DNA from 3 places in the Oryzomicrobium terrae genome. Region 1 is predicted to be linked to each of the others. Evidence: predicted binding sites of a transcription regulator. Region 1 holds the regulator's gene; each other region holds the start of a gene.
What was found. Region 1 encodes FNR, which switches genes on or off when oxygen is low (the NO sensors DNR and NnrR bind a similar motif). Its sites were predicted from a motif close to TTGANCTAGNTCAA; they were not measured.
Positions count from the first base shown of each region.

Region 2: a site for FNR is predicted at 3,574-3,587, ahead of cobA (uroporphyrinogen-III C-methyltransferase). Genes of this name have one in related genera too.
Region 3: a site for FNR is predicted at 4,630-4,643, ahead of OTERR_RS03390 (hemerythrin domain-containing protein). Genes of this name have one in related genera too.

Region 1 is NZ_CP022579.1:907,176-917,491, forward strand. Features, by position in the region: gene OTERR_RS04170 (PHA/PHB synthase family protein) at 1-986, shown strand, start outside; gene OTERR_RS04175 (NAD(P)H-dependent flavin oxidoreductase) at 1,168-2,328, shown strand; gene OTERR_RS04180 (hemerythrin domain-containing protein) at 2,620-3,117, shown strand; gene OTERR_RS04185 (DUF2249 domain-containing protein) at 3,176-3,415, shown strand; gene OTERR_RS04190 (hypothetical protein) at 3,429-4,745, shown strand; gene OTERR_RS04195 (SirB2 family protein) at 4,748-5,146, shown strand; gene OTERR_RS04200 (hemerythrin domain-containing protein) at 5,158-5,709, shown strand; gene fnr (fumarate/nitrate reduction transcriptional regulator Fnr) at 5,743-6,486, opposite strand; gene hemN (oxygen-independent coproporphyrinogen III oxidase) at 6,588-8,021, shown strand; gene OTERR_RS04215 (sulfite exporter TauE/SafE family protein) at 8,222-8,911, shown strand; gene OTERR_RS04220 (FTR1 family iron permease) at 9,032-9,817, opposite strand; gene OTERR_RS04225 (hypothetical protein) at 10,171-10,316, shown strand, end outside.
Region 2 is NZ_CP022579.1:2,357,831-2,368,146, forward strand. Features, by position in the region: gene OTERR_RS10690 (TlpA family protein disulfide reductase) at 1-273, opposite strand, end outside; gene OTERR_RS10695 (hypothetical protein) at 594-1,121, shown strand; gene OTERR_RS10700 (SCO family protein) at 1,127-1,810, shown strand; gene OTERR_RS10705 (copper chaperone PCu(A)C) at 1,891-2,385, shown strand; gene OTERR_RS10710 (hypothetical protein) at 2,495-2,887, opposite strand; gene OTERR_RS10715 (c-type cytochrome) at 2,996-3,394, opposite strand; gene cobA (uroporphyrinogen-III C-methyltransferase) at 3,733-4,590, shown strand; gene OTERR_RS10725 (SDR family NAD(P)-dependent oxidoreductase) at 4,955-5,740, shown strand; gene OTERR_RS10730 (hypothetical protein) at 5,737-6,282, shown strand; gene OTERR_RS10735 (ethylbenzene dehydrogenase-related protein) at 6,471-7,355, opposite strand; gene OTERR_RS10740 (NapC/NirT family cytochrome c) at 7,445-8,068, opposite strand; gene OTERR_RS10745 (cytochrome D1 domain-containing protein) at 8,216-9,913, opposite strand.
Region 3 is NZ_CP022579.1:733,758-744,073, reverse strand. Features, by position in the region: gene OTERR_RS03410 (nitrite reductase) at 1-806, shown strand, start outside; gene OTERR_RS16260 (pseudouridine synthase) at 925-2,922, opposite strand; gene OTERR_RS03400 (FKBP-type peptidyl-prolyl cis-trans isomerase) at 2,963-3,295, opposite strand; gene OTERR_RS03395 (glycine zipper domain-containing protein) at 3,424-3,885, opposite strand; gene OTERR_RS03390 (hemerythrin domain-containing protein) at 3,990-4,457, opposite strand; gene OTERR_RS03385 (DUF924 family protein) at 4,698-5,357, shown strand; gene OTERR_RS03380 (HD-GYP domain-containing protein) at 5,489-6,619, shown strand; gene OTERR_RS03375 (HNH endonuclease) at 6,810-7,496, opposite strand; gene OTERR_RS03370 (tRNA threonylcarbamoyladenosine dehydratase) at 7,963-8,793, opposite strand; gene OTERR_RS03365 (MBL fold metallo-hydrolase) at 8,811-9,809, opposite strand; gene OTERR_RS03360 (alpha/beta fold hydrolase) at 9,909-10,316, shown strand, end outside.

The DNA.
Region 1 (10,316 bases):
GCCTGGTCAGCTATCTGGTGGGCCAGGGCTTCACGGTCTTCCTGGCCAGCTGGAAGAATCCCACGCCCGAGATGGCCGAGGTCAGCTTCGACGATTACCTGCAAGAGGGCTACCAGAAGGTCATCGAGGCGGCGACCGCCATTGCCAAAGTGCCTCAGGTGCACGCCATCGGTTATTGCATCGGCGGCACCGGCCTGACCGCCTACCTGGCCTGGGCGAACCGCCATTATGGGGACCCCGCCAAGGTGCCGGTCGCCCACTGGACTACCCTCACCACCTTGACCGACTTCGCCCGTCCCGGCGATATCGAAGTATTCCTCGACGAGGGGGCCGTGGAGTGGCTGGAGCAGAAAATGGCCAAGCAGGGTTACCTGGATGGCAAGGACATGGCCTCCTCGTTCCGCATGCTGCGCTCCAACAGCCTGATCTGGCATTACTGGGTGCACAGCTACCTCTACGGCGAGCCGCTGCCGCCCTTTGACGTGCTGTTCTGGAACAGCGACACCACGCGCATGCCGCGGGCCATGCACAGCTACTACCTGCGCGAGATGTACCTGAAGAACAACCTGATCAAGAAGGACGCCATGACTCTGTCCGGCGAGCCCCTCGACATGACGCGCATCGTCCAGCCCCTGTTCGCAGTGACCGCCGAGGACGACCACATCGCCCCGTGGCGGCAGTGCTTCCACATCCGGCGCCACATTCCGGCGCCGATGCGCTTTGTCCTGTCCACCTCCGGCCACATCCTGGGCATCGTCAATCCGCCGGTGGATCCCCCCAAACGAGCCTACTGGATGGGCGACGTCGGCCACGGCCAGTCCAGCGAAGCTTGGCAGGAGGGGGTGAGCCGCCAGGAAGGCAGCTGGTGGCCGGCCTGGGTGGCCTGGCTGGACGAGCGTTGCGGCGAACGCGTGGCCCCGCCCAAGCCGCACCGGGCCTATCCTGCCCTGGGGGCGGCCCCGGGTACTTACGTGCTGGAATCCTGAATCCGGCGGATTCAGACCGCCGCCGCGCCCGTTTCTGCAAGGGCCGGCCGGCGGGGCGTTGGCCCGCACCGCACGTGGTGCAGCCCTTGGCCAACAGGGATTCCGACCAGGATTAACCTAGGTCAAAGGGGGGCTGGGGGGCTGTGCTATCGTCGCCGCTCTTCATCGGCCGGTCCCTGTCATGTCCCTGCATTCCCCTTCCCTCAAGATCCGCGGCAAATCCCTGCTCCCTGTCGTCCAGGGGGGCATGGGGGTGGGGATCTCCGCCCATCGCCTGGCTGGGGCGGTGGCCCGGGAGAATGCGGTGGGCACCATCGCCAGCGTCGACCTGCGCCGCCATCATCCCGACTTGATGGAAGAAACCGGGCGCTGCCGCGACAAGGCTCGGATCGACCGGGCCAACCTGATCGCCCTTGACCGGGAGATCCAGGCCGCCAAGGAAATGGCCCGGGGCGTCGGCCTGGTTGCGGTCAACGTCATGCGCGCCGTGTCCGAATACGCGGCCTGCATCCGCCAGTCCTGCGAGTCCGGCGCCGACGCCATCGTCATGGGCGCCGGCCTGCCCCTGGAACTGCCCGAGCTGACCCGGGACCATCCCACCGTGGCCCTGCTGCCGATCCTCTCCGATGTGCGCGGGGTGGCCCTGGTGCTCAAGAAATGGATGCGCAAGAACGTTCTGCCCGACGCCATCGTCATCGAGCATCCGGCCCATGCTGCCGGCCACCTAGGGGCGGCGCGCCAGGCCGACCTGGGCGATCCCCGCTTCGCCTTCGAAACCGTGATTCCCGGCGTGCTGCAGACCTACAAGGAACTGGGCATCGAATCGGAAAACATCCCGGTGATACCTGCCGGTGGCATCAACAGCCACGAGAAGGTGCGGCACCTGTTCGCCCTCGGCGCCTCCGCCGTGCAGCTCGGCTCGGCCTTTGCCGTGACCGAGGAGGGCGACGCGGACCTCGCCTTCAAGCAGGTGCTGGCCGGGGCCCGGCCCGAGGACGTGGTCGAGTTCATGAGCTGCGCCGGGCTGCCGGCCCGGGCGGTGCGCACCCCCTGGCTGGACAAGTACCTGAAGCGCGAAGAGAAGCTCCAGGCCGCCGCCAGCGGCGAGCACAAGTGCACCCTGGCCTGGGATTGCCTGGTGCAATGTGGCTTGCGCGACGGTCTCGCCAAGTTCGGCCAGTTCTGCATCGACAGCCAGCTGGCGGCCGCAATGCGCGGCGATGTGCAGAAGGGGCTATTCTTCCGCGGCGCCGACAGCCTGCCCTTCGGCGACAAGATCCGTTCGGTGAAGGAACTGATCCACTACCTGATGACCGGCGAGCGTCCCATCCTGGCGGCCTGAAGCGCCCGGCACACGGACTTCCGCTTCCTTGGCGCGGGCCGGCGGGGGCCTGGGGCGCGGCTTTTCTCACGGCTGCCTGCCTGAAACCCCGCGTCCCTATTGGTTTTTCAGCCGGTATGCCTGAAACGCGAGGCTGGGCGCGGTTCTCCAGCATGGCCTCGTGGAAATGCGCGCCACGCCTTGGTCTTGGCCGGGTAGAGCGCCTGGCCCTCGGGCTTTTGACAGCTATCAAGGCGCGGGGGGCGGGGCCTGTCGAGAATCCGTGGCATGTTTTCTAGCCAGGTAACCGAGATGTCCGCCACCCCATCGTTTGTTCCCGCCGCTCCAGGGAGTGCCGCCGCGACTTCCCTGTCCGGGCTGTTTACCAGCCACCACCGGCATTGCGACGAAGCCTTCGCGGTCGCCGAAAAAGCCGCCGCCGCAGGCGATTGGCCGGCTGCCGAAGCCGCCTTCGATACCTTTTCCACCGACCTGCTGGCGCACTTCGCCACCGAGGAAGAGCAGCTCTTCCCTGCTTTCGAGAGCGCTACCGGCATGACCGGCGGTCCGACGGCGGTGATGCGCCACGAGCACGTGCAGATGCGTGGCCTGGTGGCCAACGCCCGCCAGGCCCTGGCCGACCACGACGGCGATGCGTTTCTCGGCGAGGCCGACACCCTGCTGATCCTCATGGAGCAGCACAACCTCAAGGAAGAGAACATCCTCTATCCGATGTGCGATGCCCAACTGGCCGGGCAAGCCGCGGAACTGCTGCCGCGTTGCACGGCCTCATTGCAGAGTGGCGCGTAAGCGCCTGCACCCGGCACAATCCCGGTTTCCTTCTTTTTCCCCAACCTGGGGCCTTGCCATGAAATTGAACCTCGAAGCCCTCGACGGGCCGGTCATCGACGCCCGCGACCTGGAACCCCCCGAACCCTTCGTCCGCACCATGGCGGCCCTGGATGACATCGGGCCGGGCCAGTCCCTGCACCTGGTATTGCCCCGGGAGCCCTATCCCCTTTACAACGCCCTGGCCATGAACGGCTTCACCCACGACACCAGTTATAGCGACGATGGTTTCGTGGTGGTGCGCATCTTCCGCAAGTGATCGGATAACCCGGGTGGCCCGTTCCCCTGCCAACGTCCTGTCGTACGACCAGGCGCCGCCGCTGCACCTGCCGTTGCGCTTTTTCCTCACGGCGCCCCTGTTCGGCATGCTGGCCGGGGTGCTGATGCTGGTGAGAGGGGGGGGCGTGCTCGCGTCGCGCTGGACCGGCGAGGCCCTGGCAGTGACTCACTGTCTGACCGCGGGCTTCATGCTGCAGGTGATGCTCGGTGCCCTGGTGCAGTTCCTGCCGGTAGGCGCCGGGGTGGCGCTGCCCGGACAACGGCGCCTGGTGCCCCTGGTGCACGGGATCATCACCCTGGGGGCCCTGTCGCTGGTGGCGGCGTTTCTCAATGCGGGCACATGGGCCTTTCTGGTGGCCGGCATCTGTCTCGCCCTGGGCGTCGGCGCCTTCGCCGTGGCGGGGTTGATCGCCTTGCGCCAGCGCCTTGCCCTGGTGGGCACGGTGGGGGCGCTGCATCTGACCCTGCCTGCGTTGGTCGTGACCCTGGTGCTGGGCGTGTGGCTGGTGAGTGGCCTGGCCGGCCTGGCCAGCCCGCCGGTAATTCTGGTGACGACCTTGCACGCCGGCTGGGGGCTGTTCGGCTGGGCCGGCGGGTTGCTGGTCGGGGTTTCCCTGGTAGTGGTGCCGATGTTCCAACTGACCCCGAGCTATCCTTCCTGGATCGTCCGAGGTCTGGCGCCGCTGCTTACCGTTCTGCTGCTGGCCTGGACCGGCCGGGTGGTGTGGGGTGACGCCGAGGCCGGCCAAGGGGCGGGGGCGATCTTCGCCTTGCTGCTCGGTGCCGCGGCCCTCGGCTTTTGCCTGGCCACCCTCGGCTTGCAGCGGCGCAGTCGCCGCCCCTGGGGCGATCCGACTCAGCGCTTCTGGCGTCTTGGTCTGCTTGGCCTGGCCCTGGCCGCGGCCCTGTGGGGCGTGGGCGAGGCGACTGGCCTGGGGCGGGAACGGCTACCGCTGTGGGTCGGCATCCTGGCCCTGGCGGGGGGCTTCGTCCCGGTGATTTGCGGCATGCTCTACAAGATCGTGCCCTTCCTGATCTGGCTTGATCTGCAGAACCGGGGGCGTGGCCGGGTGATTCCGCCCAACATGAAGCGCCTGCTGCCGGAGTCCGGCATGCTGCGCCATCTCAACGTCCATCTGGTCGCCCTGGCGTTGCTGCTGATGGCTCCGCTGCAACCCCAGTGGCTGGCACTGCCGGCCGGCGCCCTGTTGCTGGCGGCGTTTGCCGTGCTCGCCCTGAACCTCCTGGGGGCGTTGCGGCTGTACCGCAGCGAACGCCGCCGCATGGACGAAACCCTTGCCGCCACCTAACCATGCCGACCGCCTACCTGATCCTGAAACACCTGCATGTCACCTGCGTGGCTCTGTCCGGTCTCGGCTTCCTGTTGCGCGGCGGGCTCATGCTGGCCGATTCGCCCCTGCTTCAGGCCCGGTTGCTGCGCATCCTTCCCCATGTCGTCGACACCCTGCTGCTCGCCAGCGCCTTGAGCCTGGCGGCGCTGCTTGGCCAGTACCCCTTCGTCGCCGGCTGGCTCACCGCCAAGGTGCTGGGGCTCATCGCCTACATCCTGTGCGGCACGGTGGCCTTGAAACGGGGGCGAACCAAGGCGGTACGGGTGCTGTTCCTGATTCTCGCCCTGGGCTGCTTCGCCTACATCGTCTCGGTGGCGCTCAGCCGCAATCCCTGGGGCTTTTTCCTGTTTCTGTCCTGAAAGTGCGTTCCATGTCCGCTTCCCTTCTCGGTCCGGCTGCTCCGGCCTTTGACGAACCCCTGGAAATGCTCGATGCCTGCCACGGCCGCATCGAGGCCCAGTTGAAGACCCTGGAACGGCTGGTCGAGCACCTGCCCCGGCATGGGGTGGATGCGGCGGCACGCCAGGCCATCGAGGGGGTGGTGCGCTATTTCACCGTGGCCGCCCCCCATCACCACGAAGACGAGGAGGTGGATCTGTTTCCCGCCCTGCACGCGGCAGTGGCCGGCCGAACCGGCGAGGATGACGAGGTGGCGGCGCTGGTGACACGCTTGCTGGCGGACCATCGGCGCATGGACGTGGCCCGGGACGCGATGCTCGACCATCTGGGCAAGTTGCTGGCCGGCGGAGCGGCGGACTTGTCGGCGGAGTCGGTGGCTGCCCTGGCGGCCCTCTACCGGGAGCACATCGCCCTGGAAACCGAGCAGTTGCTACCCCTGGCCAAGCGGGTGCTGCCGGCGGCGGTGGCGCGGGGGCTGGGCGAACGGATGGCGACCCGGCGCGGCGCCCCCATGCCGGGGTGAGCCCGGGCAGGCGATGAACGGCCGGGGCCGGGGTCAGCCCTGGCCGTGGTTCATCAGGCGCTTGAGGCCCGGGATGTCGAGGATGCGGATGTGCTTCTGCTGCACCGCGATCAGCCCTTCTTCCTGGAACTTGGAGAAGGAGCGGGAGACGGTTTCGAGCTTGAGGCCCAGGTAGCTGCCGATTTCTTCCCGGGTCATGCGCAGGTAGAACTCGGCAGGGGAATAACCTCGGGCGACGAAGCGCTGCGACAGGTTGAGCAGGAACGCGGCCAGACGTTCCTCGGCACGCATGGTGCCGAGCAGCATCATCACCCCGTGGTCGCGCACGATTTCCCGGCTCATCACCTTGTGAAAGTGGTTCTGCAGGGTCGGCACCTGGCGTGACAGGCGTTCCAAGTGGTCGAAGGGGATCAGGCAGACTTCGCTGTCTTCCAGGGCGATGGCGTTACAGGAGTGGTTTTCGTTGCTGATGCCGTCCAGCCCGAGCAACTCGCCGGACATCTGAAAACCGGTGACCTGATCCCGGCCATCCTCCATGATCACGTCGGTCTTGAAGAAGCCGCTGCGAATCGCATAGAGTGCCTCGAAGGGCTCGCCGGCGCGGTAGAGCAGGTCGCCGCGCTTGACCCGCTTGCGGTTCGAGACGATCTCCTCCAGCTTGGCCATCTCCAGCGAATTCAGCCCGAGCGGCAGACACAACTCGCGGAGATTGCAGTTGGAACAAGCGGTCTTGATGACCGAAAGATTGACGGTTTTCAAAGCCCGGTTTTCGGACATATCCAGTACTTTGCCCCTAGGCAATTTGCGGTTTGATCCAGGTCAACGTGAATCTGTTCCATACAATGAATACTACGGAACAACCCTCATCTTACCCTGCAATGGCGCCCCCGCTCTCCCCAACTTCCAACGCGTCCAACGTCGTCTTCGATCCTGAGATCATTCAGCGCTTCGATATCAGCGGGCCGCGTTATACGTCGTATCCGACGGCCGACCGTTTTGTTGAAGCCTTTGACGCCGATGCGCTCAAAGCGTGGCTGGGGAAGCGCGAGATCGGTGGTGTGGGCGGCCCGATGAGCGCGGCCGGACGTGCGCTGTCATTATACTTCCACCTCCCCTTCTGCAATACCATCTGCTACTACTGCGCCTGTAACAAGATCATCACCAAGGATCACGGGCGTAGCGCCAAGTACATCAAGTACCTGGGCAAGGAGCTGGCCCTCCAGGCCGAATACCTGGACGGCAGCCGTGACGTGGCCCAGTTGCATTGGGGTGGCGGTACGCCAACCTTCCTCTCCCACGACGAAATGCGCCAGTTGATGGGGCTGACGCGCAAGTACTTCAAACTACTCGACGGCGGCGAGTTCTCCATCGAGGTGGACCCGCGCAAGGTGGATGCAGAAACCGTCGCTGTGCTCGGCGAACTGGGCTTCAATCGCATGAGCATCGGCGTGCAGGACTTCGACGAGCGCGTCCAAGTGGCGGTGAACCGGGTCCAGTCCGAGGAAGAAACGGCCAACGTGGTCAGCGCGGCCCGAGCCAACGGCTTCCAGTCGATTTCCATGGACCTCATCTACGGCCTGCCGCACCAGACCGTGATGGGCTTCAACCGCACCCTGGAGCGGGTCCTGGCGATGAGCCCGGACCGCCTGTCGATCTACAACTACGCCCACCTGCCGCACCACTTCAAGCCGCAGCGGCGCATTCTCGAAGCCGATCTGCCCAGCGCCGATGCCAAGCTGCAGATCCTGCAACTGGCGATCAAGAAGCTCACCGAGGCCGGCTATGTCTTCATCGGCATGGACCACTTCGCCAAGCCCGATGACGAGCTGGCGGTGGCCCAGCGCCAGGGGCGGCTGCATCGCAACTTCCAGGGCTATTCGACCCATGCGGACTGCGACATGCTGTCCTTCGGCATCTCGTCGATCGCCAAGGTGGGGCCCACCTATAGCCAGAACGTGCGTACCCTGGACGAGTACTACGACCGCCTCGATGCCGGCCAGTTGCCGGTGTTGCGCGGCCTGGAATTGAGCGCCGACGACATCCTGCGCCGCTCGATCATCCAGGCCCTGATGTGCCACTTCGAGCTGTCCCTGGAGTCGATCGAGATTGCCCACCTGATCGATTTTCGTAAGTACTTTGCCGCCGAACTTGACGACCTCAAGGAAATGGAAGAAGCGGGTCTGGTCAAGGTGGACGACAAGTGGATCACCGTCTTGCCCCCGGGGCGCATGCTGGTCCGGGTGATCGCCATGGTGTTCGACCGCTACCTGCGTGCCGACCGGCAGCGCACCCGCTACTCCAAAGTCATCTGAGCGGTTCGCTCGGCAAGCACCTACGCGGACGGGGCGGCTTAGCCGCCCTGTTGCTTTACGACGTTGCTCCTTGGGCGCGTCGACACCTCTGTGCACGCAGCCGTTCCTGCCCCCGCCGCGGGCGTGGCTACATTGACGCACTTGTCACGAGTGACATCGGCCTGGCGCACCACCGGTAGTAAACTGTTTCCGTGGATTCCTTGACCCCCGCTTCCCTGCTGCCTTTCGTCCTCGTCGGCTTTCTTGGCGGGCCCCACTGCGTCGGCATGTGTGGAGGTATCGTCGCCGCCTTGGCCGCGGGCAGCGCTCCGGGGCGGCGGGGCGGTTTGCATCTTGCCTATAACCTGGGGCGGATCAGTGCCTATGTGGCTGCCGGTGCGCTTCTGGGCGCCCTGGGCGGCTGGCTCGGGGCCGGTGGGCAGTCGGCCATTGCCGCCCAGTGGCCGGTACGCACGGTCCTGTTCCTGCTGGCCAACCTGCTGCTGGTGGGCATGGGCCTGTACCTGCTCGGTCTGCCCCAATTGCTGCTGCCGCTGGAGCGGGGCGGGCAGCGTCTGTGGCGGCGTATCCAGCCCCTGACCCGACATTTTCTCCCGGTACGCTCGCCGCTTCAGGCGTTGCCCCTGGGCTTCCTCTGGGGATTCCTGCCCTGCGGTCTGGTCTATAGCGCCCTAGCGTCGGCCCTGGCATCCGGTTCGGCGGCAGGCGGTGCGGCCATCCTGCTGGCCTTCGGTCTGGGGACGTTGCCCAATTTGCTGGCGATCGGCTTGCTGGCGGTGCGTCTCAAGGAATGGGCACGCCACCCGGTGGTGCGGCGCGTGGCGGGCAGCCTGGTGCTGGCCTACGGGGCCTGGGGCTTGTTCGCTGCCGTGCGTCTGCTGGCAGGCTGATCCCGACCGGCCGCACCGGGGAGCGGTAAGCGACGAACGGAATGAAACCGTGAAAAGACAACGGGGCACCCTTGGGTGCCCCGTTGGCATTGCAGCGCAGCCCGGCGGCTGCACGCAGTGTTAGACCTGGGCCGAGGGGGCGTGCCGGGTCGGCTGGGACAGTTTGTCCCGCACCACCAGTGCCACGAACCAGAGCAGGGGTACGACCACCAGGGAATAAGTGATCCACTGGCCGTACTGGCCTTCCGGGCCCCAGGGCTCGGTGACGACGTGCCAGTAGTCGTTGTCGATGGGCAGCAGGCCGGTTTCGGTGTACTCGTGGAAGGCGTAGAAGACCAGCTGCAGGGCGAACAGGACGAGGAACACCGAGGTCACCTTGAAGAAGCGGTCGAGGCGGATACGGCTGCCGAAGCGTCCCCAGCCCCAGGCCACCAGGGCGGCAAGCAGCACGCCGAGGATACAGCCGATGGCCAGGTCCTCCATGCCCGAGCTGAACAACACGGCAGAGAGCATCAGGGCGGTTTCCATGCCTTCCCGGGTGATCATCAGCAGGACGAAGGCGAATACGCCGATCCAGGCGCCGGTGCCGGATTTGAGGCTGGCCGCTTCGATCCGGGCGGCGATGTTGGCCCGCATGTGCTTGGCGGCGGAGAGCATGTACACCACCATCGAAATCACCAGCACCGCGGCGATGGCCGCCAGGGTGCCTTCCCAGAAGGGCTGGCTCTCTGCCTTGCCGAAGAAGTAACCAGCGATGGACGAAGCGACCACCCCGGCACCGGTGCCCCAATACACCGCCGTGGTGAGGGGATGGCGGTTTGTCTGGCGCAGGTAGGCAAGGGTGATGGCCACGATCAGAAAAGCCTCCAGGCCTTCCCGCAGGGCGATGACAAGGGCTTGCATCATGGAACGTGTTCTCCGGAGCGTGCGGTGTCGTCCCGGGCCATGGGCCTGGGACGACACCAATACGACCAGTCTAGCCCAACACGGCGCAAATGAGAATGGTTCTCGGCGTCTTGTTCGATAACGGCTTCGTCCCAACTGGAGGGCGCTTTTGGACTGGGCGTACCGTGCTGCCGGTTCACGCAGCCAGCAAGGCGCGCCAGGGGCTGGCGTTGCATACCGCAGTGGGCCGTTAAGGGGGACCCATTCCGCGGATGGCACGCTTATGCTTGCGTTTTTAATGAGAATAATTATCATTTGTTTGCCGGGGGCCTAGCGTTTCCCGGCTGCCTGCAGATCCCACCTGGAGAACCACCATGAACGCCCTTGCCCAACCGCTGACCCAAGACGATGAAGCCGCCAGCATGGCGGCCAGCCTGCTCTACCTGATGAGCGAATACGCCGCCGAGGACAATCCCCTGCTGGCCGCCCTGGTGGCAGGCGAGCTGGCCGCCTTGGGCCG
Region 2 (10,316 bases), 1.5 Mb from region 1:
AGCGGGCTTGCCGTCGAGGCCGGTCACCGGGGTGCTGAACAAGTCGTCCAGGGCCGCCTTGTCCAGGGTGGCGGCCTGGGCCTCGGCAGAGCCGAACAGGGCCAGGGCCGACACGCCGCACAAGGCTGGCACGCTCACGCCCCCCAGGGCGACGAGCAGACGGCGGCGCATCGGCGAAGTCAGGGCCATGGAACCGGCGAAATCGGTGGGATAGGTGGAACAGGCTGGGGAAGAATCGGCCGCAGGACGGCTGGCCAGGGGCATTTCAAGCATCGACGCAGACTCCGGAAACGATGGGGGCAAGCATACCCGGGATGGGGCGCGGCCACGAGGGCCGCCCCGGGCCGCCGGTCCCTCCCGCGCCGGGTTTTTGATCCGCGGCAAACGGCTGCGGGCCGGGGCGGTGCGACAATCGGCCGCAGCGGCAAACCCGGGGAAACGGGTGACACCGCCCCCCGCCGTCCGTACACTTTGCGACACGGTGTGCACTGGGCTGCACCAGCTGCATCTGCCGCCCCGCTACCGCGCCGTTGGCCCCGCATCCAGTTTCCGTACCGTTGCTTGCGCCGGTCGCCCTAACCTCGTCTGCCCTCATGATCCGCATCCTGCCCCGCTCCTCCGGCCTGACCGACCTGGTGATCTTCGCTGCCGTGGTCGCCCTGGGGGTGGCCGCCTGGCGCTTCGCTCCCCTGCTGCTGCAACAGCCCGACGTGGCCCTGCCCGACCAGGAGTGCGCCCTGGGCCGCGAGGCCTGCCGCGCCGAGCTGCCCGGCGGCGGCACCCTGACCCTGGAAGCCCGCGCCGATGCCGGCGGCGACCTGCAGCCGGGCCAACCGATGCAACTGACCGCCACCCTGGCCGGCGCCGCAGCGGATGACGTGACCGTGGTATTCACCGGTGCGGAAATGGAAATGGGCTATAACCCGGCGCCTCTTGCCGCCGCCCCGGCGGGTGCCGCGGCCCTCGCCGGCACCACCGTCTTCCGCGGCCCGGCCACCATCCCGGTGTGCGTCACCGGCCCCATGACCTGGCGCGCCACGGCCAACCTGCGCCAGTCCGGCCGCACCGTGGCTGTGCCCTTCCGCTTCGCCACCGGCGGCACCGCCGCCAACGGCCACTGACCGCCATGACCGCACCGACGCCCGAACCCGCCCACAATACCGCCCACGATCCCGCCGCCCGCCGGGTAATGATCGCCACCCTGGTGCTGCTGGTGGCAGTGATCGCCGCCCTGGTCGCGTGGCAACCCGGCCGGCCCGACCGGGGTAGCCCGCCGGGCGATGGCCGAAATCTCGATTTCACCCTGCAATCCGCCGACGGCCCGGTGCGCCTGGCCGATTACCGGGGCCAGGTGGTGGTGGTGTATTTCGGCTACACCTTCTGTCCGGACGTCTGCCCCACCTCCCTGGCTACCCTGGGCGCCGCCCTGGAATCCCTGACCCCGGCCGAACAGGCCCGGGTGCAGCCCCTGTTCATTTCGGTGGACCCGGCCCGGGACACGCCGGAACAGCTCAAGTCCTACAGCCGCTTCTTCCACCCCCGCCTGCGCGGACTGACCGGCAGCCCCGAAGCCATCGCCGAGGTGGCCAAGCGCTATGGCGTGTATTACGCCGTGCAGAAGCCGGCCGCCCCCGCCGCGGCGCCAGCGCCAGGCAATGGGCGCAGCGAGGATGCCGGCTACAGCGTGGACCACACCTCGGTGCTGTACCTGATCGGGTCCGACGGCAAGCTCGCCGCCCAACTGCCCCATGGCACCCCGCCCGACGCGGTGGCCGCCGCCTTGCGCCGGCTGATCCCGGCGGCCTCGTGAGCCGCCCACCCCGCATCGTCCCGTTTATCCCCGCTTACCCCTGCTGATTCTTTCGCCGTTCACCTTGTGAGGATTGCCCCATGCGTCTGCTGCTCACCCTGCTCGCTTCCGGCCTGACCGCCCTGAGCGCCGCGTCCCCCGCCGCCTTCGCCGCCGATGCGGCCGGCCTGTCCGTCAGCGCCCCCTTCGTGCGCGCCGTGCCGCCGACGCAAAAGGTCACCGGCGCCTTCATGACCATCAAGAACGCCGGCAGTACCGACCGCAAGCTGGTGGCGGCGGAAAGCCCCGTGGCTGCCAGTGTCGAACTGCACAACCACATCAACGACAACGGCGTGATGAAGATGCGCCCGGTCAAGGAAATCGAGGTCAAGGCCGGCGGTGAAGCCGCCCTCAAGCCGGGCAGCTACCACATCATGCTGATCGATCTGAAGCAACCGGTGAAAGAAGGCGACCAGGTGCCGGTCACCCTCAAGTTCGACGACGGTTCGACCCTCAAGGTGGAGGCTCCAGTGCAACGCCCGGCCCCGGCCGCACCGATGGCACCGATGAGCGACCACGGCCATATGAAGCACTGACCCGCACAGCCCCGCCCCAAACAAAACGCCCTGCCAATCCGGCAGGGCGTTTTGTTTGGTACGGCGACGGTAACTTGGCACGTTGGCGGCCAGGCGGCAACACCGTGCCTCAGGGCATACGGGCACGCCAGCCAGTGTGCTTTCCCCGGTGGAAGATGGCCAGTTGATGGGTGCGCTCGAAGTACTCCGGGGCGTCGGGCACCGGCACCACCTCGCCCATGCCTACCGGCAGGAGCGACAGATGGGCGAAGCGGGCGGCGTGGTCCACGTCGATCTCGACCCCGTCGGACAGGCCGATTTCGTTGCGCAGGTAGTCGACGATGGCCCCGGAAAGTTCGTCGGCCATGTGCAGGAAAGCTTCCCAGGTGCGGGGCAGGATCACCGTGTCGAACACCACCGAGACCAGGGAGTGGCCCGGGTAGGAGCGGATCGGCGTGGCGGTGATGCGGCAACGGCAATCGAAGCGGCGTTCGATGCCGCGGCGGATATCGTCCAGGTTCATGGGCTTTCTCCGGGTGGAGGTTGCTCCCGTGCAACCGCCCTGCCGGACCGCCCCGAAAAAAATCAACGACGGGACAGCGACGCGCCGGCTTGCGCCGTCGGCCGCGATCTAGTTGCCTGAGTCGGGAAATCCGCGCATCAGCTGCTGCACCACCCAGGTCGCCTCCGCCTCGCTCAACATGCTGCTCCAGGGCGGCATCGGCGTCCCCTTACGTCCATAGAACACGGTGGCGGCCAAAGATTCCATCGGCTTGCCGGCCAGGGCCTCCGGGGTCAGGGCCGGCCCCAGGCCGCCCTTGAAGGTCATGCCGTGGCAGGAGCCGCAATCCTGGCGGACCATGCGGATGATTTCGGCGCGGCGCGCCGGGGCGGGGCTTACCCCCGCCTCGGCGGCGGCCCGGGCAGGTGGCGCGGCCAGCAAAGCGGCGCACAGACCGGTCAGCAACAGGGCCGCCGCCAGCCGCCGGGGGGCGCTGGGGCGGGAAAAAACGGCGATCGCCTCGGTCACGGCATTTGGCTCCGGAAAAAAGGGCGGGATGGGCATAACGCTAGCAGAACAAGCAGGGAAAACGGGGATCGAAGCGGATGACAGCCCGGTAGAATCCCGGTGCGACACCCGCCGCCTACGCGGAGCGACGAGCACATCCGGCCATAACCCTACTCTGATCGTGGCGGCGCCGAGCCTCCTTGACCCGAATCAAGGAGGGACGGGGCCATCCGGGCAAACTCCGGCCATGACGTCCGCGTCGGCCCGCCGAGGGTTGCGCGGGCACCGGCGCAGCGGTTTCGTGTTGTTGTTCCCTGCCTCCCGACGTATGCTTTGACGCCCGAGAGAGAGTCCATTGAATGAAGCTCCTGCCCAATGACCCCAATACCCGCCGCGCCATCGAGCCCGGCAAGGTCTACCTTGTGGGGGCCGGCCCCGGCGATCCGGAGCTGCTGACCCTGCGCGCAGCCCGCCTGATCGGCGCCGCCGACGTGCTGGTCTACGATCATCTGATCGGCGAGTCCATCCTCGACATGGCCCCGGCCACCGTCCGCCGGGTGTTCGTCGGCAAGGAATCGGCCAACCATTCCCTTCCCCAGGATGACATCAACCACCTGCTGGTGAAGCTGGCCCAGGAAGGGCTGCGGGTGGTGCGCCTGAAGGGCGGCGACCCGTTCATCTTCGGCCGGGGCGGCGAGGAGATCGAAGTCCTGGCCCGCCACGGCATCCCCTTCGAGGTGGTGCCGGGCATCACCGCCGCCGCCGGCTGCGCCGCCTACGGGGGCTTTCCCCTCACCCACCGGGAGCATGCCCAGACCCTGGTGTTCGCCACCGGCCACCTCAAGGACAACACGGTGGATCTGGACTGGACCGCCCTGGCCCGGCCGCGCCAGACCGTGGTGTTCTACATGGGGGTGGCGGCGGCCAAGGAAATCTGCCGCCAACTGATCGCCCACGGCCTGCCCGCCGACACCCCGGCCGCCGCCATCGAAAAGGGCACCACGGTGCGCCAGCGGGTGGTGGCCGCCACCCTGGCGACCCTGCCCGAGCGCATCCGTCTCGACCACGTCAAGCCGCCGGCCCTGCTGGTGGTGGGCGGGGTGATCAACCTGCGGCAATGCTGCACCTGGTTCGACCCGTGCGACGACCGGGCCCCGACGCAAGAGAACGGCCACCACGCCGCCCCCCTGGCCGCGGCGCAACACGCCACCGCCTGACCCCCTCCCCCGAAACCGAGCACTGGCGCGGCTTCGGGGGCAGCACCCTTGCAGAGTCAATATTGGCGCGGCCTTCCGGACTAATACGCTGAAGACGCCCGACTGACGCGGTGTTTCAGGCCATCTCCCTGAAGATCCGCACCAGGCTTTGCTTTCCGAAGCGGCATCGTGGAGATGCCCGTCCGGCGCGGGGTTCGGCGGTTCTTGCCCCGCCCACGGCCATGCCGCTAGAATCCGCCCCCTCAGGGGCGCGAAGGGGCGCCCTCCCGCACAAGAGGCCCTCACCCTTCTCATCGCATCGTGGATGTGACCCACCGATTCGCCTGGCGCAGCGGGACGCCGAATAGCGAATAGGACCGTTCACATGACCACGTCACTCGCCGTCGTCACCGGCGCCGCCTCCGGCATCGGTTTCGCCCTCAGCCAGGAACTCGCCGCCCGCGGCAACGATGTCATCGCCATCGACTGGGCGCCACCGCCGTTCCGCGACGCCCCCCGCATCACCGCCCTCCAGGCCGACGTCAGCGACGCCGCCGCAATGCAGCGCATTGCCGCCGCCTTTGCCCGCCGCCCCCTCGCCTACCTCTTCGCCAACGCCGGCATCGCCGCGCCCGGCTCGGTTTTTGGCGCCAGCGCCCAGGACTGGCAGCACGCCTGGGCGGTCAACACCCTGGGGCCGCTTCACACCCTGCGCAGCTGGTGGCCCCATCTGGAGGCGGCCGGAGGCAGCGCTATCGTCACCGTATCGGCGGCGGCCTTGCTCGCCTACCCCGGGGCGCCCCTGTACCGCACCACCAAGGCGGCCCTGCTCAGCCTGCTGGAAGGCCTCTACTATGAAACCCGGGATTCCGGCGTGACGCTGCACGCCCTGTGCCCGGGCCTGGTGCAGAGCGGCATCCTGGACAACGCCCGGCTGCGCCACGGAGCCGCCCTGGCGGATACGCCCCTCACCCGCTACCTGGACGACGCCCTGCGCCGCGCCGAGCCTGCCCGGGACTTCGCCCGGCGGGTACTCGACGACCTGGCGGCAGAGCCTCCCCCGCCGTTTTACTGGTTGCCTCATCCGGACACCCGCGCCGGCGTTGAACAGCGCCAGTACGGCGTACTCGATGGCGGCCACCCGACCCTGGCCTTTGGAGCCGCGCGATGACCGCCCCCGTCGAGGAGTTGAAGGTGCGCGCCCGCCTGTTGCGCAAGGCCCTGGCGGCGCGGGAGCCAGCTGCCCTGGCGCGGGCCGAGGCCACGGCCCGGCAGCGGCGCTGGCCGACTGGCGAAGGCTGCTCCCTGTCCCGCTGCCTGAACCTGGTGGCGGTGGAGGCCGGCTTTACCCACTGGGACCACGCCCGCACCGTCCTGGCCGGCAACGCCCGTCCAGGCAGCGACATGGGGCGGTTCTGGTACGCCCCGGCCTGCGCCGCCCTGCTCAACCACTGGTGCACCAGCCTGGCCGAGGCCCGCCTGGCGCTGGCGGCGGCACCAGGCCGCTACCTGCTGCCCTACGGCCGGCAATTCGTAGTGGTGGAAACCCCGTTCATCGCCGCCTTGGGCCTGGACCCGGACGATCCGGCCTGGAGCGCCCTGGAGCGGGACGTGGCGGGCGGCTACGGCAGCGCCCCGTGGCGCGTCCTGGCGGCCGCCCGGCTGGCCGCTACCCGGGGGAATACGGGCCAAGCCGGCCACAGGCCCCGCTAGGGGATTCCCCGGCCGATCCGGGCAACCCCGCCTGCCAGCCGGCGGGACGGCCCGGCGTGCCGGAATCGCCGGCCACAACGCCAACTGCCTGGCGCACAAAAAGAAACCCCGTGGAACTCCGCGACTGGCGCGGGATTCCACGGGGCGGGCAGCGGCCGCCGCCGGTGCGCGGCCGCGCACTACGCCGCTTACTGCTTGGCGGCGACGATATCGCCCTTGGTGTCGATCCCCAGGGTGTAGCCGAAGCTGACCTGGTGGAAGCGGCCCACGGTGTAGTCGTCGTGGATGGCGAAGCCGAAGTTGTAGGCCTTGCCCGGGGCCAGGGTCACGTCGCCCTCGCCGCCCGGGGCCAGTTTGCGGGTGAAGGTCACCGTCCAGGTGTCGCCCTTCTGCTCGCCCTTGGCCTCGACCAGGCCCTTGCCGCCTTCCATGACCCGCTTGTCGGCCACGTAGCCGTCGTGGCTCTTGCCCTTGGAGGTCCACTGGATCAGGTCGTAGTACTTGCCGGACGCCAGGTTGCCGTCCTTGACGTACTTGGTCTTCTTGTCGTCCTTGCCGTCGGGCATGGTGCGCGCGTCGTTGTGGCAGGTGGCCCAGCAACCGCCCTGGTCGGCCAGATCGACCTTGTGGTCTTCGAGCATGAAGGCCAGCTTGACCGGGTTGTCCTTGTCCATCTTCTCGCCGCCGCCGGCGGGCTGCTTCCAGGTGAAGCGCAGGTAGAGGTTGGCGCCGTCGTGGGCGGCCTGCACCTGGACCGGGATCGAGCCGGCCTTGCCCTTGATCGGGCGGGGCTCGTTGCGGGCGCCGGAGGCGATCTTCTTGCCGATGTCGGCCACTTCCTCCTCGTGGCAGCCGATGCACTGCTCGCCCTTCTTGATGCCCTTGGCGCCGCCGTGCTCGCTGCCCTTCATGATCCATTCGAGGGGTGAAGCGCCGGGGTAGAAGACGGTGATTTTCTTGGCCGGCACCTTGCTCCAGTCGGGAGCGGCGGCGTTGGCGTTGCCGGCGGCGAAGGCCAGGCCGCAGGCGGCGGCCAGAGTGAGCTTGCTGAGCGAGGTCAGAGCGGTGGTCATGGGGATTCTCCTGTGACGAAAGCGGGTCGGGTGAAAAGGGCGCGATGGCGCGGACGAAGGGCCCGGGCGGCGCGGCCGCCCGGCGCCGCTCACTCGTCGTCCTCGTCGGTCATGTCCTTGGGTTTGTGGTGGGCGATGCCCTTGTGGCAGTCGATGCAGGTACCGCCATCCTGCTGGGCCAGTTCGTGCTGCTTACGCGCCCGCTGCTTCTGGGAATCGGCGTTCATGCCCTGGAAGCTGTGGCAGTTGCGGCACTCGCGGGAATCGCTCTTCTTCATGCGTTCCCACTCGTGGCGGGCCAGTTCCAAGCGCTTGGCCTCGAACTTTTCCTTGGTGTCGATGGTGCCCACCAGCTTGCCGTACACCTCTTTGGAAGCCTGGATCTTGCGCAGCACCTTGTAGGTCCACTCCTTGGGCACGTGGCAATCCGGGCAGGTCGCCCGCACGCCGGTGCGGTTGGTGTAGTGGATGGTCTGCTTGTATTCCTGATAGACGTTGTCCTTCATCTCGTGGCACGAGATGCAGAACTCCAGCTTGTTAGTCGCCTCCATGGCGGTATTGAAGCCGCCCCAGAGAATGATCCCGGAGACGATGCCTACCGAGAGCAGGGCAAGCACCGAATACTTGGTGCTGGGTTTGCAGAGACAGCCGCACAAGCGGCGGAAAAGGCCCTCCCGGGGGGCCGGAGATTGGTCGGGAGTGTGTTCGGACATGGTGGTCCCACCTGTGCCCGCCGGGCCGTAACCCGACGGATCGGAACTGGAAAGGTGGCGGCGGGACGGACCCGCCGCCGGTCGGTACCGTTCACCCGCACCGGAGGGCGTCCCCTCACGGGGAACGCCGCCCGGTGCATGGCAGGCTTAGTACACGTCGTGCTGGGTGTTGAGGATGTTGAACTTGCCGGTGGGGGTGATCATCTTCGGATCGGTGATCACCTTCTTCACGGTCAAGGTCTTGTCGTCATACACCACGATGGCCGACTGGTCGGTCTTGCCACCCCACAGGGAGATCCACACCTCGGTGCCGTCGGCGCTGTATTCCGGATGCACGGCGCGGCGGATGGCCTTGGTTTCCGGCAGGCCGGAGTCCTTGGCCACGTTGAGGATCTTGGTCGGCTTGGACAGGTCGCTGATGTTCCACACCGCCACCGACTCGGCCACTTCCCGTTCCGGGTTCTGCGGCGCGTCGGCCCACAGGTGCTTGGACTTGGGATGGGTCTTGACGAACAGGTTGCCGGAGCCGGTGTTCTTGACCTCCTGCACCACCTTCCAGGCGTTGGCCTTGTGCTTGGCCGGGTCGGTGCCGATCAGGGAGATCACGTCGGCGCCCAGGTGGCCGGTGGCCCACACCGGACCGAACTGGGGATGGACGAAGTTGGCGCCGCGACCCGGGTGGGGGATCTTGGCCGTGGGCACCAGGGCCGCCAGCTTGCCTTCCTTGGTATCGACCACCGCCACCTTGTTGGAGGCGTTGGCGGCCACCAGGAAGTAGCGCTTGGACGCATCCCAGCCGCCGTCGTGCAGGAACTTGGCGGACTCGATGGTGGTTTCCTTGAGGTTGTTGATGTCGGAATAATCCACCAGCTTGATCTGGCCGGTCTCCTTGATGTTCACCACCCACTCGGGCTTGGTCATGGAGGCGACGATGGAGGCCACGCGGGGTTCCGGGTGGTACTCGCCGTCCACGGTCATGCCGCGGGTGCTGACGATCTTGATCGGCTTGAGGGTGGCGCCGTCCATGATGGCGTACTGGGGCGGCCAGTAGCCGCCGGCGATGGCGTACTTGTCCTCGAAGCCTTTGAACTTGGAGGTATCCACCGAACGGGCGTCGTAGGCCACCTTGACCTCGGCCACCACCGCCGGCTTCTCCATCCACAGGTCGATCAGGGACAGGCGGCCATCGCGGCCGATCACGTACACGTAGCGGCCGGAGGCGGAAACGCGGGAGATGTGCACCGCGTAGCCGGTCTTGACGATGCTGCTGATTTCCTTGGTATCGCCGTCGATCAGCGCCACCTCGCCGGTATCGCGCAGGGTGACCGACATGATCTTCTGCAGATTCAGCTTGTTCATCTGCTTCTTGGGCCGCTGATCCACCGGAACGATCAGCTTCCAGGTTGCCTCCATGTCCTTCATGGAGAACTCCGGCGGCACGTCCGGAGGCGTCTGGATGTAGCGGGCCATCAGGTTGATCTCATCCTTGGACAGGATGTCGTCGAAGTTCACCATGCCGCCTTCGGTACCGTAGGAGATGATCTTCTCCAGACGGCCGGTGCCGAGCTTGGTGGTGCCCCCTTCCTGAGTGGAGCCGTCGGGCAGTTTCTTGGTCCAGTGCGGCTCCAGGTTCTTGCCGGTGGCGCCCTTGCGCAGCACGCCGTGGCAGCCGGCGCAGCGCTCGAAGTAGATCTTCTTGGCCTGTTCCTTCTCGGCTGCCGTCAGTTCAGGGCCGGCGGAACCGGAGGCCTGGGCAAAGGCGTTGCCTACGGCGAAGGGAAGTGCGGCCAGGGCGAAGGCTCCCCCGATTGCCCAGCGTCGCGTGCTAATGGTCTTCTTGGTCATGGTTCTCACTCTCCGTAAAAGGGGGACACGAACCAGACCGGCGCCAAGGCGCACGGGACCGGCCCCGCGGAGAGTCGGCTACCCGTGGAGGTCCACGGGCATGCCAAGAGAGTGTCGCTGCCACGCGCCTGGAAACGCCCCCTAGGGGGCGAATCGCTGCGCCGATCGACGTGCAACCTGACCTGTTGTGGCGACGGCTCCGAAACCTCCCCTTCGGAACGACCGGCTCAAGGACTCCCGACCCCTATTACCTGGGAGTTGCACCTTGCCGGATTCATATCCACCGCGGAAAGGAAGGTACCCTTTCCGCCAACGGGGAGACTTTGACAAAACTTAAAAATCCCCAAGCAGGACAAAGCCTTACAGCGGCAATGGTTAATGACAAACGAATAAATTAACGTCA
Region 3 (10,316 bases), 170 kb from region 1:
ACCACCCGGAACCCCGCGTGGCCGCCATCGTCGCCTCCCACTTCAACCCCGAGTTCGTGGTTAACGTGAAGGAGACCGGCAAGATCCTGGTGGTGAACTACAAGGACATCGAGAACCTGACCACCACCGAGATTCCCGCTGCCCGCTTCCTCCACGACGGCGGCATGGACTCGACCCACCGCTACTTCCTCACCGCTGCCAACCAGTCGAACAAGGTGGTGGTGGTGGACACCAAGACCGACAAGCGGGTGGCCATCGTCGATGTGGGCAAGATCCCCCACCCGGGCCGCGGCGCCAACTTCGTCCATCCCAAGTACGGTCCCGTCTGGGCCACCGGTCACCTGGGCGACGAATCCATCGCCCTGATCGGCACCGACCCGGTCAAGCACAAGCAGTACGCCTGGAAGGTGGTGGATTCCCTCAAGGGCCAGGGCGGCGGTTCGCTGTTCGTGAAGACCCATCCCAAGTCGAAGAACCTGTGGGTGGATACCGCCCTCAACCCGGACGCCGCCAACAGCCAGTCCATCGCCGTGTTCGACACCACCAACCCGGACAAGGGCTTCCAAACCCTGCCCATCGCCGAATGGGCGGGCCTGGGCGAAGGCGCCAAGCGGGTGGTTCAGCCGGAGTACAACCAGGCCGGCGACGAAGTGTGGTTCTCGGTGTGGTCGGCCAAGAACCAGCAGTCGGCGATCGTGGTGGTGGACGACAAGACGCGCAAGCTGAAGGCCGTGATCAAGGATCCCAAGCTGATCACCCCCACCGGCAAGTTCAACGTCTTCAACACCCAGCACGACGTGTACTAAGTCTCTGCACCTAGCAGAACGCCCGCACCGGCCACCGGTGCGGGCAAAGCAGAACGGGGAGCCCTAGGGCTCCCCGTTCTACTTTGCGGCTTGTGCTGCGCGCCGGTGAAGACTGGGCTTAGAAGGCCTCGCCTTCCTCCAGGTAGCGCCACTGCCCCGGCGGCAGGTTGCCGAGCTTGACGCCACCGATGCGCACCCGCTTCAGGCCCACCACCTTCAGGCCCACCAGCTCGCACATACGGCGGATCTGGCGCTTCTTGCCTTCGCGCAGGACAAAGCGCAGCTGGTCGTCGTTGATCCATTCCACCTGGGCCGGTTCCAGCGGGTCGCCGTCCAGTTCCAGGCCGTGGTTGAGCAGGGCCAGGCCGTTGTCGATGAGTTGCCCCTCGACCCGCACCAGGTACTCCTTGTCCACCTCGGAATCGGCGCCGATGATGCGCCGGGCGACGCGGCCGTCCTGGGTCAGCACCAACAGGCCCACCGAATCGATATCCAGCCGCCCCGCCGGCGCCATGCCGCGCAGGTGGGCCGGCGAGAAGGCCGGGCCGCCGGATTCGGACCAGCGATTTTCCGGGCGGATCAGCACGATGGCCGGCTCGTAGCCGTCCTCGGCCTGGCCGGAGACGTAGCCCACCGGCTTGTTGAGCAGCACGGTGACTTGTTGCTCCTGGTTGCGCCGGGCTTCCTTGGACAGGGTGATCTCGGCGTTGGGATCGGCCCGGGTGCCCAGCTCGGCCACCCGCTCGCCGTTGACGAACACCCAACCGCGCTCGATGTAGGCGTCGGCTTCGCGGCGGGAGCAGATGCCCCGCTCGGCCATCAGCTTGGAAACCCGCACCAGTCCTTCATCTTCAAAGACCCGCTCGGGAGATTCAAGCGGGGCGCGGCTTTCCAGGGGGGCATCGCGGAACTCGTGGCGCGGCGCCCGTTCCGGACGACTGCCGAATTCACCACGCGGCCCACGCTCGGCCCGGTCGCCATAGCCACGGTCGTCCCGGAAGTCACCCCGGGTATCGCGGCGGGGGCGATCGGCAACGTCCCGCGGGGGACGGTCACCCCGGTCAGGGCGGTCGGAAAAATCGCGACGGGGGCGGTCAGCGAAATCGCCCCGGGGCGGACGGTCGCCGAAATTGCGCGGGCGGTCGCCTTCCGGGCGCGGAGGACGATCACCCCGGTCCCCATAGGGCCGGTTCGGCCGCTCGCCCCGGTCGGAAAACTCCCGGCGCGGGCGCTCCACGTATTCGCCCCGGGCGGGACGGTCGCCAAAACCACGCGGCCGCTCCTCGCCCTGGCGCGACGGACGGTCGCCACCGCGCTCGGCAAAGTCGCGGCGCGGGCGGTCGTCGAAGGGACGGCGGGGACGGTCACCGAAGTCGCCCCGCGGCGGGCGGTCGCCAAAGCTGCGCGGGCGATCCCCTTCCGGGCGCGGAGGACGGTCACCCCGTTCGCCGTAGGGCCGGTTCGGCCGGTCACCACGGTCGGCAAAATCACGGCGCGGACGGTCGCCAAAATCACCCCGGGGCGGACGGTCGCCGAAGCTGCGCGGCCGATCCCCCTCCGGGCGCGGAGGACGGTCACCCCGTTCGCCGTAGGGCCGGTTCGGCCGGTCGCCACGGTCGGCAAAATCCCGGCGCGGACGGTCACCGAAGTCGCCCCGGGGCGGGCGGTCGCCAAAGCTGCGCGGCCGATCCCCTTCCGGGCGCGGAGGACGATCACCCCGTTCGCCATAGGGCCGGTTCGGCCGGTCACCACGGTCGGCAAAATCCCGACGCGGACGGTCACCAAAATCCCCCCGGGGCGGGCGGTCGCCGAAGCTGCGCGGCCGATCTCCTTCCGGGCGCGGGGAGCGTTGGCCACGGTCGCCGCGGTCGTCCCGTTCGCCGTAGGGCCGGTTCGGCCGGTCGCCACGGTCGGCGAAATCGCGACGCGGACGATCACCGAAGTCGCCGCGGGGCGGGCGGTCGTCGCGGGGGCCACGGGGGCCGCCGCTATCGCTGCCGGGACGCTCCAGCCCCTTCACCGGCCAGCCGCCCAGGGAGGCGCCACCGCGCGTGCCGCTACCGGTGCGGCCGGAACCGCCGCGCTTCCAGGCGCCCGGCCGTTTAGTATCGTTCATGACTATGCTTTCAAAGGGGATGGAGGGTGCAACGTGGGACTTAGGCTACCGCCAGCAGTTCCACCTCGAATACCAGGGTGGCATTGGGCGGGATCACGCCGCCGGCGCCACGGGCGCCGTAGCCCATCTCGGGCGGAATGGTCAGCTTGCGCACGCCGCCCACCTTCATGCCCTGGACGCCTTCATCCCAACCGGAGATGACGTAGCGCTGGCCAAGGGGAAACTGGAAGGGCTCGTTGCGGTCCTTGCTCGAATCGAACTTGGTGCCGTCGGTCAGCCAACCGGTGTAATGCACCACCACCATGTTGCCGGCCTTGGCCGTGGCGCCAGTACCCAGGGTCAGTTCGTCGATGATCAGGCCAGTTTCAGACATGGCGGACTCCGCTAAAAAGGGAAAAGGGCTGGCAGTGTACTCTCCCGGCGGGGAGAAACGTAGCGACGCCCGAACCCGCAACGAAAACCCCGCCACGGGGGCGGGGCCGGTAGCGGGGTGAAAACCGTTCAGTGCCGGCCATGGGCGTGGCCGTGGCGGTGCTTGCCCTTCTTGCCCTTACCCCGGTAGTAACCGTCGTCGCCCCGGTAGCCCTGGCTGTTGGCCGAGACCTCGCGGCCGACCACCGTACCGGCGGCACCGCCGATCCCGGCGCCGACAATGGCACCGCCCTTGCCACCCACCGAATTGCCCACGGCCGCGCCGCTGGCGCCGCCCACGGCACCGCCAATGGCGGCGCCGGTCTGATGACGGCCCGGGGTGGCGATGGCACCGCCCGCGGCACCGCCGACCGCGCCGCCGAGCACCGCGCCCGTGGAACCGCCGACAGCCTGGCCCACCGCCGCACCGGCGGCGCCACCCAAGCCGCCGCCAACGGCGGAGCGGACGTTATCGGCGTGAACCGTCCCTGCCGCCAGCCCCAGGGCGGCGCAGGAAACGGCAAGGAAGCGGGAAACGAACAGGGACGACATGGCAGACCTCGGGTTGTCTATGGAATGACATCGAGTCTAGCGGCCCTGCCCGTTGCCTGTTGTGCCCCCCGGTGACCGGCGGCCTACAAATTGTTGCAGGATGTTTATGCGGCAGCGGCGTAGCCGGTGCGGGCGATCCAGGTGGCCAGGGCCCAGTCCATGCTGGCCACGTGGTTGTCGAACCAGGGCACCAGTTCCCGGGCCAGGGTACGACCCAGGGCGGCGTCGCCGGCGGCGACCTTGTCGCGCACCGCCGTCACCACGGCCAGGGACTTGGTATGCTCGTCCTCGTGGCAGGCCGTGGGGGGAAAGTGGGATTCCTCCATCCAGCGCTGCTCCATGGCGAAGTGCCGCTCGGTATGCTCGACCAGGGCATCCATCAAGGGCAGCAGGTCGGCCTCCAGCGGGGCGACCAGCAGGGCGTTGACCAGGGAGACGAACTCCCGGTGGATGTCATCCATGGGAGCAAGCTGCAACAGATAGCGGTCCTGCCAGGCCATGCCGGTCGGTGCCGTCGCGGCGGACGGGGCCGACGGGATGGCCGCTAGGGACTCTGGGGCCAGGGTTTCCATGCCAAACTCCTCAATATTGTCTGTTGCGCAACGCCGCCTCCGCCCCCCGTGGGCAAATGCCCGGGGCCTGGCGGAGACGCCAATCCGGGCATCTCCGGGAGCCAACCGGGACGGCGGCTCCAGAGCTGTATTAACCAGTGCTAATTTTCCTACCGAACCGCCATCGCCTAACTTGATCCAAGTTAAGGACGACACAAGGACCGCTTCTGCACCTCGCTGGTGCCAGGGCGCACAGGACCCATGAACGACGCCTTCACACCTCCCCAGACACCGCCCCCGGCCCTCGCCCACCCGCACTTTCCCACCACGCCCTGCCGCCCCCCTTTCCACCCCGACGAGGTGCTCGACGCCTGGTTCGGCCCCCGGGACGATCCGCAGCGTCGCCAGCCGCGGCGCGCCTGGTTCATGGGCAGGGCGGACTTCGACGCGGCGCTGCGGGCGCGCTTCCTGCCCGTTTGGGAGGCCGCGGTCCGCGGCGAACTGGCGGCCTGGAACGCCACGGCCCAAGGCCGGCTGGCCCTGGTGATCGTGCTCGACCAGCTGTCGCGCAACTTCTTCCGCGGCGATGCCCGGGCCTTCGCCAGCGACGCAGCGGCGCGCCGGGTCGCCGAGGCGGCCCTGGCCGCCGGCGAGGATCAGTGCCTGGCCCCGGTGGCCCGCGCTTTTCTCTACCTGCCCTTCGAGCACAGCGAAGACGCCGCCGATCAAGCCCGGGCCGAGGCCCTGTTTACCGCGCTGGCCGCCGCCGACCCGGCCCTGGACAGCTATCTGGACTACGCCCGGCGCCACCGGGCGGTGATCCTGCGCTTCGGCCGCTTCCCCCACCGCAACGCCGCCCTGGGACGCACCACCACGGCGGAAGAGGCCGCCTTTCTCGCCGACCATCCGGCGGGATTCTGACCCGCCCCGGGTCGGGGCCCCTTTCATCCCCGGCGGCCGACCGCCGGCCCCCAGGTTTTGCTGTGGCGATGACAATCGCCTAGACTGGCCGCTCCGCCGCTCTGCCGTCATGCTCCCACCTGGTGCGCCCCATGTTTGCTGCCGATGCCCTGTTTGCCCTACCGCCGGACGAGTCCTCGTTCCACGATTTCGCCGACGCCCTGACCGATCTGGTGCCGGCGGTGGAAGGCAACGTGCACCGGCTGCGCCGGGCACCGGACGATGCGGGCGAAGTCGCCAGCCTGTTCCGCGCCCTGCACAACCTCAAGGGCGATGCGGCCCTCTGCCGTTTCGCTCCCGGGGTCGCCATCGCCCACCCCCTGGAAACCCTGCTCGCCCGGGTGCGCGCCAAGGAAATGCCCTTCGACGGCGCTATGGCCGAAACCGTCCTGCTCGCCCTGGACCGGCTCGAACTGACGGTGGAAGCCCTCGTCCGGGGTGACACCCAGACGGCCCCGGGCAACCTGCGCCTGCCCGCCCTGATCGCCGGACTGGAACGCCTGGCCGGCGCGCCCCCCGCCCAGATCCCGGCCCTCGCCCTGGAAGTGATCGAACAGGTCACCGGCTTTCGCCCCACCCACCTCGACGACGGCGACGAGCCGCCGGCGCCCCGAACTCCCACCGTTCCCGCCGCCCCCGCCGGGCCGCAACAGGACGACCTGCAGTTCTTCCGCTCCCTGGCGGACCGCTTCGAAGCCCGCTCGCCGCGCTACGCCGGGCGCACCGAGCGGCAGCGCGACCTGGCCCTGGACATCAACGCCGACGCCGGCCAGCCCGTGCCCCCGGCCCAGCTGGAAGCGGCGGTGTACCTGCACGACCTGGGCATGATGCTGCTGCCCGACCCCCTGTGGCTGCGCCCGGGCAGTCTGACCGACACCGAACGGCAGGCCCTGATGCGCCACCCGGAAGACGGCGCCGGCCTACTGGCGCGCATGCCCGGCTGGCAGGCGGCGGCCGAGATCGTCGCCCAGCACCACGAGATGCCCGACGGGCGCGGCTACCCCCACGGCCTGAAGAACGGCGCCATCGCCCCCGGCGCCAAGATCCTGGCCATCGTGGACGCCTTCGAGGCGGTCATGCTCAAACACAAGGATCGGGGCCTGGCCCGCTCGACCCTGCGCGCCGTGGCCGAAATCAACGCCTGCGAAAACCAGTTCGCCCCGGAATTCATCGCCCCCTTCAACCGGGTGATGCGCCGCCGCCTGGAACGGCCGGGGGAGTAGGCGGGCCAGCCCGCTAGCCCCACGCTCGCTCGACAACGCCCGCCGCATCCCGGCGGGCGTTGTTGGTTTGGGGCTCTGAGCGATGGCTGGATTCGATCCAAAGCGAAAGTTCGCTTACGGAAAAAGCTGCTATTCAATGGCTAGTTAAGGCATCTGCACAGCTTTCCTGCAGGTAGCCTCGAACGAACAGTTAGGCTTTTGGAATTTCATCGGATGACGACATGTTTTCTCCAAAGTCGAAAACTCGCTCATGCTCTTTCTCATGGCATTTTCGGCACAAGGTCACAAGGTTCGTCTTCTGATGTGTTCCAAAATTCGATGCATACACAATGTGATGCACATGCAGTTCTACATTACTTGCCGAGCAGGAAACGCAAGAAAATCTATCTAGCTTCCTAATTCCATGAGCTACATCTTTCCAGTTATTTGGGTAGCCCCAGCGATGCGGTCGATCAAAGTGAAGAAGACCGCGGCGATGTGCACGGATGATTTTAAATACCTTGTCTCTATTTGACCCATCCGCCAAGAGTTTGTTGAGCCACTGCGGCAATGCACGATCAACCTCCGCTTCAAGATTACCTAGAATTCGCTCCGCGGCATTCTGCTTCCATTGCGGGGTAGCTGTTGAGCTAACATCCATAGTTGCTCTGCGCAGAACCCCTCTGAGTAGCAATTCACGTACAGCTTGATAGGAAAATTCCGCGACTTCTTTATAACTATTCAGATCATTCGTACATCGACCACAAACGCAGACACGGGACGATTTAAATCGAAGACTCTTAAAATCCCTCAAGCAAATTTTGCAGATTGGCATATGAAATATCAGCAATAAATTGAAACCGGTTAGCTTGCGATTGTACTTGCGCCAGTTATTCAATTGCCATCTATGCGAATGTCTGTTTTAGGAAAAATCGTTAAGAGGCAGCTCTTGGCCAGAATCAGGCAAAGCAGCAGGACAATCAGTAATCATTGCCTAGCTCCGGCAATGCGGCCTGGGCACCAAAGTCGAGTGGTGGCAATCGGCGCGTTTGGCCGGAGCCGTCACGAGTGGAAACGGGTGGCCCAGGACAGGGCACATGGCTGCGCCAGCCAGGAGACGCCCCGGCGCTGCGCAGGCGCAGCCATGCAGAGGCACTCGCCTGCAACAACCTTGCCCCGCCAAACCCCGCGCCAATAAAGGCGCTCCGAGCATGCATCTCTGAAACCAAGTATTGGCGCGGCGTTCCAGACCTACCCCGTGAAACTCGGCTACTGGCGCGGACTTTCACGGGGTGGCCGGCGGCGCCCCACAAAAAGACGCGGCGCCCTCAAGGGGCGCCGCTGCACGCAGGAAGGGCTGCACTTCAGGGCGCCAGCAGGCGCAGGGTGGCGGCGGCGGCGGCGAAGCCGAAGGGGGCGGTGACGCATACCGACGAGCCGAAGCCGGCGCAGTTGAGCCCTTGGGGCCCGGTGACCAGGCCCGGTCCGGCCGGGGCAGTGCCGCCCGCTTCCCCGCCCGCTTCCCCTGCCACGCCCTCCTCCACCGCGCAGGCGGCTTCCGGGTAGCGCAGGGGTTCGTCGGAATAGACGGCGGGGATGCCGAACTTCTTCTTGGCGTCCCGGGGGAAACCGTGTTCCTTGCGCAGCTTGGCGCGCACTTTGGAGAGCAGCGGGTCCTGCACGGTGCGCGACAGGTCGTCCACCCGCAGCCGGGTCGGGTCGAGCTGGCCGCCGGCCCCGCCCACCACCACCAGGGGCAGGCGTTGCCGGGCGCAGTGGGCGGCGATGGCGACCTTGGCGCGCACCTGGTCGATGGCGTCCACCACCGCGTCGAAGGGCCCGGCGAGCATGTCGGCGACGTTGTCGGGATCGACGAATTCCTCGACGCAGGTGACGACGCAGGCCGGGTTGATGGTGGCGATGCGCTGGCGCAGGGCCTCCACCTTGGCCATGCCCAGGGTGGCGTCGGTGGCCTGGAGCTGGCGGTTGATGTTGGACTCGGCCACGTTGTCCAGGTCGATCAGGGTCAGCCGGCCGACGGCGGAGCGGGTCAGGGCCTCCACCACCCAGGAGCCGACGCCGCCCACCCCGACCACCGCCACGTGGGCGCCGCGGAAGCGCTCCAGGGCGGCCTGGCCGTAGAGCCGGGCGACGCCACCGAAGCGGCGGGCCAGGTCGGGGGCGTCCCCGGTCATGGCAGAGGGCAGGTCGCTCACGCCGCCACCGGTGCAGATGTAGCGGCGGCGGCCTGGGCGGCACGCTTGGCTTCGCCGTCGAGCCATACCACCAGGCCCTGGGCGTTGAGGCGCAGGTCCACGCCCATCAGCTCCAGGCTGCGCTCGGCGGACAGGGTAGAGCCATGGGCGCGCAGCTCGGCCAGGGTGAGGGCCTGCAAATCGGCCAGGATGCGGGCTTCCCGGTCCGCGCCGGCGTCGGCGTGGGCCCGGGCGCTGGCCACGTGGGCGTCGATCAGCCGGTGCAGGGTGGCGGCCCGGGCAGGCAGGTCGGTGACCTGGCTGTAGTGGGTCAGGTAGGCGCCCTCGGCGCCCAGGGCGGCGATGCGCGATACCGACTCGTGCATGGCGTCCGGCTCGAAGGCCACCGGCGAGGTGGTGGGGAAGATGAAGGGCCGGCCGTCCACGTCGAACTCCCGGTAGGAGAAGCCGAAGGTGTCGCCGGTGAACACCGCCTTGCCGGTCTCGTCCCACAGGCTCAGGTGGTGGCGGGCGTGGCCCGGGGTATCCAGGCAGACCAGGCGACGCGCGCCCAGCATGAACGCATGGCCTTCGCCGCCCTCGTCGATGCGGGCCGGGTCGATGGGCACCAGCTCGCCGTAGAGGCGGCGGGCTTCGTCCTTGCCATAGACCGCTTCGACCCCGGCCATCAGCTTGGTCGGATCGGCCATGTGCCGGGCGCCCTTGGGGTGCACCACCAGGCGGGCGTTGGCAAAGCGGCGCAGGTAGGCGCCGGCGCCGCCGGCGTGGTCCAGGTGGATGTGGGTGAGCACCACCCAATCCACCGCCTCGGGCCCCAGGCCCAGTTCGGCCAGGGCGGCCTCGACCCGGGGCAGGGAATCGTTGCTGGCGGTATCGACGATGGCCACCCGGCCGCTGTCGACGATGAAGTGGATGGCCGCCATGAGGGGCCGGTGATAGCCGGAATCGAGGGCGTAAATGCCGGTCGCGCCGTTCTTGTTGTAGTCGATGAGCATGTCGGTCTTCCTCCTAGGGGAGGCCGCATTATAGGCGGGTTAGAATCGTTCGAATCCCGGCTCCCGCAGCCTCCCTATGCTTTTACCCACCATCGCGCCATGACCTCCCCCACCCAGTTCCGCGCCGACGACGGCGAGATCATCCACCTGCACGTGGCCGGCGACGGCCCACCCCTGGTGCTGCTGCACGGCTGGACCGCCAGCCACCAGGAGTGGTTTCCCTTCCTCGCCGCCCTGACCAGGCACCACCGGGTGTACCGCTGGGACGCCCGGGGCCACGCCGGCCACCTGGTCGCCTCGGGCAACGCCCCGACGGTGACGCGCATGGCCCGGGACCTGCACAACCTGCTGGAGCACTTCGACCTCCACGGCGCCACCGTGATCGGCCACTCCATGGGGGCCCTGACCCTGTGGCAGTACCTGCGCGACTTCGGCGAAGCGCGCCTGGCCCGGGTCGGCTTCATCGACCAGTCGCCCCGGCTGGTGACCGGCCCGGACTGGGAGCAC